2 regions of the Liberiplasma polymorphum genome follow, and region 1 is predicted to be linked to the other one. Evidence: a T-box and tRNA genes for the amino acid it is inferred to sense, from the RefSeq annotation. Region 1 holds a T-box; the other holds one or more tRNA genes.
What was found. The T-box of region 1 lies ahead of ACHAJD_RS09420 (valine--tRNA ligase). A T-box ahead of a tRNA ligase gene usually reads a tRNA of that ligase, here a tRNA-Val.
Positions count from the first base shown of each region.

Region 2: it encodes a tRNA-Val, which carries the amino acid that the T-box ahead of ACHAJD_RS09420 (valine--tRNA ligase) is inferred to sense. The anticodon was not compared.

Region 1 covers NZ_JBIOAG010000057.1:3,713-8,155, forward strand. Annotated here, with positions in the region: gene lon (endopeptidase La) at 1-1,039, shown strand, start outside; gene yihA (ribosome biogenesis GTP-binding protein YihA/YsxC) at 1,094-1,678, shown strand; T-box leader at 1,714-1,921, shown strand; gene ACHAJD_RS09420 (valine--tRNA ligase) at 1,963-4,443, shown strand, end outside.
Region 2 covers NZ_JBIOAG010000002.1:54,615-59,057, reverse strand. Annotated here, with positions in the region: gene ACHAJD_RS00865 (YbaN family protein) at 1-263, shown strand, start outside; gene ACHAJD_RS00860 (ArsR/SmtB family transcription factor) at 390-752, shown strand; gene ACHAJD_RS00855 (permease) at 752-1,789, shown strand; gene ACHAJD_RS00850 (thioredoxin family protein) at 1,794-2,024, shown strand; gene ACHAJD_RS00845 (YczE/YyaS/YitT family protein) at 2,100-2,750, shown strand; tRNA gene ACHAJD_RS00840 (tRNA-Val) at 2,829-2,903, shown strand; tRNA gene ACHAJD_RS00835 (tRNA-Leu) at 2,905-2,990, shown strand; gene ACHAJD_RS00830 (recombinase family protein) at 3,227-4,443, opposite strand, start outside.

The DNA.
Region 1 (4,443 bases):
AGGTAGCGATTATAAAGGGGATCCAAGTGCTGCTATGTTAGAAGTCCTTGACCCTGAACAAAATCACCGTTTTAGTGACCATTATTTAGAAGACCAATATGATTTAAGCCAAGTATTATTTATTGCAACCGCAAACTACCTCGGTAACATTCCAGCGCCTCTAAGAGACCGTATGGAAATTATCGAACTATCAAGCTACACAGAAATTGAAAAATTTAATATTGCTAGAAAACATCTTATTCGCAAACAATTAAATTCACACGGACTAGATCCTGAAAAATTCAGCGTTCAAGATGAAGCTGTAATGAAAATGATAAGAGATTATACGCGTGAAGCGGGTGTTCGCCAATTAGATAGATTGTTTGGTTCAATTATTAGAAAATCAATCAAAATAATCCTTGGTGATAAAGTTGAAAAAGTAAGCATTACTGTTGATAATATTGAAGATTTCTTAGGAAAACCTAAGTTTTCAAATAATCAAGCAGATAAAGAAGATCAAATTGGTGTAGTTACTGGACTTGCATATACACAATTTGGTGGCGATACATTACCAGTTGAAGTTGCTTATTACAAAGGTAGCGGAAAACTCGTTTTAACAGGGCAACTTGGTGATGTTATGAAAGAATCAGCTCAAGCTGGGCTTTCTTATATCCGTGCAAATCATGAAAAATATGGTATTGATAAAAAACTATTTGACGAATCAGATGTGCATATTCATGTACCTGAGGGGGCAATTCCAAAAGATGGTCCAAGTGCAGGAGTCACTATCGCAACGGCATTAATTAGTGCGTTTACACATAAAAAAGTTGATCATGCTATTGGTATGACAGGAGAAATTACTTTAAGAGGACGTGTCCTTCAAATCGGTGGATTAAAAGAAAAAGCCATCGCTGCCCATAGAAGCGGACTCAAAAAAGTACTTATTCCAAAACAAAACAGTCGTGATATTGATGAAATACCTGATGATGTTAAAAACAACTTAGAAATCATTCCAGTAGAAACGATTGATGAAATCATTGCCCATATATTAAAAGCTTAAATAATACATGTAGGCAATCAATTGATTGCCTACCTATTTTTATAGGAGAAAACGATGATTAAAACCGTAGAAAAACCAATTACTATAGTAGAAGAAAAAGATTATCCAAAAACGAATTTACCTGAGTTCGTTTTACTTGGTCGTAGTAATGTAGGGAAGAGCTCATTTATTAATACGCTTTTAAATCGAAAAAACTTTGCGTATATCTCCTCTAATCCAGGGAAAACACAAACATTGAACTTTTATTTAGTTAATGATGCATTTTACTTAGTCGATGTTCCTGGATATGGCTATGCAAAGGTAAGTAAACGTAAAAGAGAAGCTTTTGGAAAAATGATTGAAACCTATTTAAGTTCACGTACAACTTTACAGCATATATTTTTACTCATTGATAGTAGACATGCACCAACTGAACATGATCATTTAATGGTCGGTTTTCTAAAGTTTATAAATGTTCCATTTTCTATTATCATGACAAAAGCAGATAAATTATCTAACAATCAACAGCAAAAACAACTCGGGATTACCAAAAGAGAATTCACACTAACTGGTGATACTGAGATTATATTATTTTCTGCAATAACAAAATTAAACAAAGAACATATCGTAAGTAAAATTTTTAATATGTTAGAAAATTAGTGTTGAATAAGCCATTGCCTTATGATACACTTTATGTAAATACAATGCATAGGAAGAGTAAATAAATTTTTGATGATAGAGAACTAGTGTTTGGTGGAAACTAGTATAAAGGTTTATTGAAAGTCACCTAGAAGTAGATTTAATGAATAAAGTAGTTAAATCCGTCTGTCCGCGTTAAGGCATTAAGCGCTAGTTTTTTAATAAACTAGAACTAAGGTGGTACCGCGATTATTCGTCCTTAACAAATTTGTTAAGGATTTTTTTATTATTAAGGAGGTTTTAATATGTTATCAAAGAAATATGAACACAAAACAGTAGAAGCTGGGCGCTATAAAATATGGCGTGATGCAGGTTATTTTAAAAGTGGAGATTTATCTAAAGAACCTTATACGATAGTGATACCACCTCCGAATGTCACTGGTAAACTTCATTTAGGCCACGCTTGGGATAATACATTACAAGATATTATTATCAGACAAAAAAGAATGCAAGGATATGATGCATTATATTTACCTGGAATGGATCATGCGGGTATTGCCACTCAAGCAAAAATTGATGAACGTTTAAAAAGTGAAGGCATTAATCGCTATACTTTAGGGCGTGAGAAATTTTTAGAAGAAGCATGGAACTGGAAAGAAGAATATGCCGGTTTTATTCGCATGCAATGGGAAGCACTTGGTGTAAGTGTTGATTATGATAAAGAACGTTTTACATTAGATGAAGGTTTAAATGAAGCTGTTAATGAAGTATTTATTCGTCTTTATCAAAAAGGGTTAATCTACAGGAAAGAACGCATTATCAACTGGGATGTTGAAGCGAAAACCGCTTTAAGTAATATTGAAGTAGAGCACAAAGAAATTGAAGGTGCATTTTATTATTTCAAATATATGTTAGAAGATAAAAGTGATTATTTACTTATTGCAACCACACGTCCTGAGACGATGTTTGGAGATACCGCATTAATGATTCACCCAGAAGATGAGAAACGAAAAAAATATGTAGGACAAAAAGTATATATTCCTGGGACCAATGTATTAATTCCAATTATTGAAGATGATTATGTTGATAGAGAATTTGGAACAGGTGCAGTAAAAGTAACCCCTGCACATGATCCAAATGACTTTATAGTCGGTGAAAGACATCATTTAGCTATGCCTTTATGTATGGAAGAAGATGGCAAAATGAATCATATGGCTTTTCAATATGAAGGCATGGAACGTTTTGCATGCCGAAAAGCACTAGTTAATGATTTAAAAGAAAAAGGCTTATTGACTAAAATTGAAACACTTAAGCATAGTGTCGGACACAGTGAACGTACTGGTGTTATCGTAGAACCACGACTTTCAATGCAGTGGTTCGTAGATATGAAACCTTTAGCCGATCGATCACTCATTGAATCAACCGCAAATTTTATTCCAGCACGTTTTGAAAAAATCTTTAAACGCTGGATGGAAAATATTCAAGACTGGTGTATCAGTAGACAGTTATGGTGGGGACACCGTATTCCTGCTTATTATAAAGGTGAAGAAATTTATGTAGGCAAAAATCCGCCCGCAGGGTTTGTTCAAGATGAAGATGTATTAGATACTTGGTTTTCATCCGCACTTTGGCCTTTTTCAACCTTAGGTTGGCCAAACGAAACTGAAGATTTTAAGCGCTACTATCCAACACAAACAATGGTAACTGGGTATGACATTATTTTCTTTTGGGTTGCTCGTATGATTTTTCAAGGACTAGAATTTACAGATCAAACCCCGTTTGAACACGTTTTAATTCACGGATTAATTCGTGATGAACAAGGTAGAAAAATGAGTAAATCTTTAGGCAATGGTGTGGATCCTATGGATATCAAAGAACAGTTTGGTATGGATACATTACGTTATTTTTTAACCACAAACTCTGCGCCAGGACAAGATTTGCGTTTTGAAATTGAGAAGGTAGAATCAAGTTGGAACTACATTAATAAATTATGGAACATTTCTCGTTACATACTGATGCAATATGAAGATGAAAAAATCGAAGATTTTACTATACATCATGCTGATTTATCATTAAGTGATGAGTGGCTATTAAGTCGTTTTGAAGAAACACTTGAAACTGTAAATGAAAACTATGATAAATTTGAGTTTGGTGAAGCTGCAAAAAGTTTGTATACATTTGCATGGGATGACTTTGCGAGTTGGTATATCGAAGTTAGTAAAGTTACTTTCCAATCAAATGATGAATTAGCTAAAAGAACTTCAAAAATTATCATGGCAAATATTCTTAAAGATATATTGAAATTATTGCATCCATTTATGCCGTTTGTAACTGAAGAAATATTCTTGAAATTACCAAATCAAGATGCTGATTCTATTATGATTTCAAACTGGCCAAAGGGATATGGTTTTAGAAACACTGAAAGTATAAAGCAATTTAATATCATTCAAAACTTAATTACGAAATCGCGTAATATTAGAAATGAATATCAAGTTGCACCAAGTAAGCCAATTGATATTTATATTGAAGCTAGTACACAAATTCAAGCATTACTCAACAATCAGATTAATTTATTACAAAAATTCTTAAATCCTGAAGCACTGGAAATTAAAGAAAAAATCATTTTAAAAGAAGAAGTAATTTCAAGTGTTTTACCAAATCTCAACATATATATTCCACTAGGTAGTTTAGTAGATATTAAAGAAGAACTTACTAAACAGCAGCAAGAATTAAAGCGACTAGAAGGAGAAATCAAAAGAGCGGAGGCCATGTTAAGTAATCCGAAC
Region 2 (4,443 bases), on a different contig from region 1:
ATAAAGTATTCGGCATTTACATTTACAGTTACATTACCTATAAAGCCATTGATATTAAGACTAAAATCGGTGCAATAATCTTACTTTGGACCACATTAAGTCTATCAAGTTATATGATGTATAATCTTTATCTAACGATGCTTTTAGGGATTATAGGATTAGGGGTCACAACCCATTTGTTAATGTTAAAGACCTTATCTAAAGAAGTGATGATCAAAAAACGTCACGCACCATTTGTTAAAAGTTCAGACTCGATTTTATAAGTAAAAGTTAGTAAACTAATAATAATTAAACAATCGATGTTTAATTATAAAAAAGGTTTACTAACTTTTTTATAATGCTATAATGTTTATATAAGCATATACGCATAAAAGAATATGAGGTGTCTTATGGAAAATTTATCTGCCTTATTTAAATTACTATCTGATGAAACAAGATTAAGAATATTACTTGCATTAAAAGCCAAATCGTTTTGTGTGTGTGAGTTGGTAGAACTGTTAAACGAATCCCAACCTAAAATCTCAAAACATTTGTCTAAGTTAAAAGACTTAGGCTATGTTCAAAGTGAAAGAAAAGATCAATTTATTTACTATTCACATGTTTTAAATGACACAACACTTCATAAAATTATCAACCTATTAGAAATGGATTTGTTAAGCTATCCTGTTTTAAACGAAGATCGAAAACGTATTGATTTGATTAATCAAAGACCATTTTCTTGTACCCTTAAAGATGAAGGAAGTGATAATTGATGCAAATAATACTGGATATAATATTAGATGGGTTAATAGCTTTAAAAGATTATTTTATACTTAAACGCCTCATTTCTTTAACCATTGCTTTTAGTTTATCAGGCGCGATTGTTGCTTTTATGTCTCAAGGAGCAATCATTAAGTATTTTGGACCAAAAACCCATAAAGGGATGGCTTATGTTATCGCTGCAGTCTCGGGCGCAATATTAACAGTGTGTTCATGTTCTGTCTTACCAATGTTTGCAAGTATCCGTAAAAAGGGGGCTGGACTTGGGCCGGCCATTACATTTTTATTTTCAGGCCCTGCCATTAATATATTAGCCATTACGATGACATTTACATTAATTGGGTTTGATATTGGATTAAGCCGTATTATTGGAGCCATTATTTTATCAATTATTATCGGGTTGATCATGTTTGTTTTATATAGAAAAAGTGAAGTTGTTTCAGCGGATGAAAAAGTGTTTGATCAAAAAGATGCTTCATCTAGAAGCTTTATTCAAAACAGCGTCTTTTTCATTACATTATTACTTGTCTTAATATTTTGGTATATTCACTGGATTCCGACCTTAATCGTTGTGGGCTTACTTATTATTCAAATGGTTTTATTCTTTGAAAAAGATGAACTACTTAATTGGGGAAAAGAAACCTTTTTACTCGCTAAAAAAATTATTCCATTATTTATCATTGGGATATTTCTAGCTGGGGTTATTGGCAGTTTATTAAATGAAGATTTCGTTGTAAGTTTAGTGGGCAATAATACGTATCAAGCAAATTTACTTGCAGGAACGTTTGGGGCATTCATGTATTTTGCGACATTAACTGAAGTACCAATTGTCAATATGTTTATCCATACGCTTGGTATGCACAAGGGTCCAGCAGTAGCCTTGCTGCTTGCAGGACCATCGCTTAGTTTACCAAACATGATTGTTATATCGAAAGTACTAGGACTTAAAAAAGCATCGACGTTTTTTATATTAGTTATTACACTTTCTGCGGTGGTCGGACTAATCGCAGGAATGATTATAGGAGGTTAAAATAATGGAAATTAAAGTATTAGGCAAAGGCTGTAAGAAATGTGGGTTACTTGAAAAACATACCAAAGAAGCATTAGAGATTTTAGGGATTGATGCAACAATTGAAAAAGTAACAGACATTAATGCTATTGCAGATTACGGTGTTTTAGCAACCCCAGCACTAGTAGTAGATGGTGAAGTTAAGTTAGTAGGTAAAATATTACCTCCTAAACGTATTGCAGAACTGTTAAAATAAAAAAATTGACAAATTGTCAATTTTTTTATGCATTAATAGGCTATAATAAACTAAGCAAAGATATGAGGGTTAACTATGAGTAAAGCAATAAACATTACATTATATTTTTTAGGATTTTTAATTATTGGGTTAGGCGTCATTTTAGTCATCAAAAGCAACTTCGGTGCTGGCCCTTGGGATACAACAACCTATAATCTTAGTCATCTACTAGGAATAACTATAGGGACTGCAAGTGCACTTATAAATGGGACTATTTTAGCTGTAGTAATTATATATAATAAAAAGTTAAAGTATTTTTTTATTTTAGTGCCAATTTTTAGTGTTGCGATAAGTATTGATTTTTGGGATCTTATTGTTTTTGATAATTTTATCGTGATTAATATTTTTTATAGAACCCTATTATTCATTATCGGTGTTTTTGTTTTAACATTTGGTTTAGCTTTAGTCTATGTCACGAGATATCCGGCGATGATTTTTGAAGAGTTCACGTTTGTTCTGATGAAATTACTAAGAATTAACAGTTTTTTAGTAACAAGAATCATTATTGAAAGTTTAGCCATTACATTAGCGATTATATTTGGGTTTATGGCATCAATTGGGTTTGGCCAAGTAAATTATGGCAGTGTATTATTAGCGATTACAATTGGGCCAATTATTGCATTTCAAATAAAATGGTTATCAAAAATAAGAAGTCATTTCGAATCTGATCCTAATACATTAAATTAAATCAATTTCTTGTCTAAAAACAGGTAGTTTTTCTTGACTTTAAAGGTTTTAAAGTGATATAATTCTACTCGTCTCATAGGAGGCTTAGCTCAGTGGGAGAGCACTTGCTTGACGTGCAAGGGGTCGTGGGTTCAAATCCCTCAGTCTCCACCACGCGAACGTGGCGGAATTGGTATACGCGCATGGTTGAGGGCCATGTGAGCACAGCTCGTGGGGGTTCAAGTCCCCCCGTTCGCACCATCATAATCATACCGAGTTTATTTATCACGCCTAAAGCCTATTATATGGCTTTGTTGAGCGGTTTAATGATAGATAAACTTTTTTATTTTAAGAAATAAATGCTTATTTTCAAGAGATTTAAAGGTGTATTTTCACTGATTTTTGTATCATTTTCAGTGAAGCGCACCTTTTTTTGTTATTTTAGTACCGGGGGGATTTGATGGTTTTTAGGGTAGTTTTTTAGGGGGATTTGAACTTTAAACAATCACTATACGATGCTTGAGTTTGTGTTTTGTTTTTCGTATAAAGTATTCAACATTTCCTGAGAATATTACTTCATTTTTTTTGGATTCTGTATCAGCAAAACGTATCTTAAAATCAATGGTTTTATTCTCATGAATGACAATGTCATTAAATATTAAGTTATAATCAACTTCGTTTACATTTTCTACAAAGGCTGGTAGCTCAGATATAACATTCTTTAGGATTTTCACTTTGTTTTTTACATTTAGCGTAGTAATTAGTGAGTTTTCGATTTCGATTACTGTCTTGTTCATTAGATTGATTTGATCTCGCAGTTCTTCTAAAATTTTATTGTCATATTCATCATTGGAATCAACATAGTGATTTGATTTGCTTTTTAAGGCCATCATTTTGCCCTGTGTTTCGGTTAGTTTCTCTTTTGCTTCTATGACCAATGGATGCTTATTAAAAGCGAGCTCGAGGGCTTTTATAAAGCCATTTTTGTTCTTAAGAATTAAGTTAATCTGATTCATTAAAACCTCATCAAATGTGTCACAAAATATATCGTTATTGACACATGTTTTCTTTCCTTTATTTGAAGCACATTTAAGGATTCTTTTTTCATAAGGAGTCCCTATATTGTTACGTTTAAATCGGTATGTCTTACCGCAAGTTCCACATGTTATTAAGCCGGCATACTCTGACCTGACATTAAACTTTTCTTTAAGTTCATCCTCGTTGGTGCATGAATGGTATTTTTCAATTCTTTTTAACCGTATCTTTTCTGCCTCTTTGAACTGCTCAATGGGAATGATTGCTTGATGAGAGTTTTGAACATAGTACATAGGTAAATCATGCGTTTTAGTAATTAAGTTCTTATTTCTAAAATCAGGCCTTAATGTTTTTTGAAGCAATGCATTTCCTGTATATTTCTCGTTTTTAAGTATTCCAAGAACAGCAGTAGAGTCCCAAACTTTTTTACTAAACTTAGTCTTAATACCCTCATGATTTAATTGGTCGCATATTTCTGCAACAGGTGTTCCTGTCGTATAAGCATTAAAAATATGTTTAACTATCTTTGCTTCATTTTCATTAATAATTAGTGAACCATCATCAGCATTGTCATAGCCTAAGATTCGTTTACTTACAGCGTAAAACTTTCCTTCGGCAAACCTTGAACGAACATTCCATTTAACATTTTCACTGGTATTTTTAGATTCTTCCTCAGCCA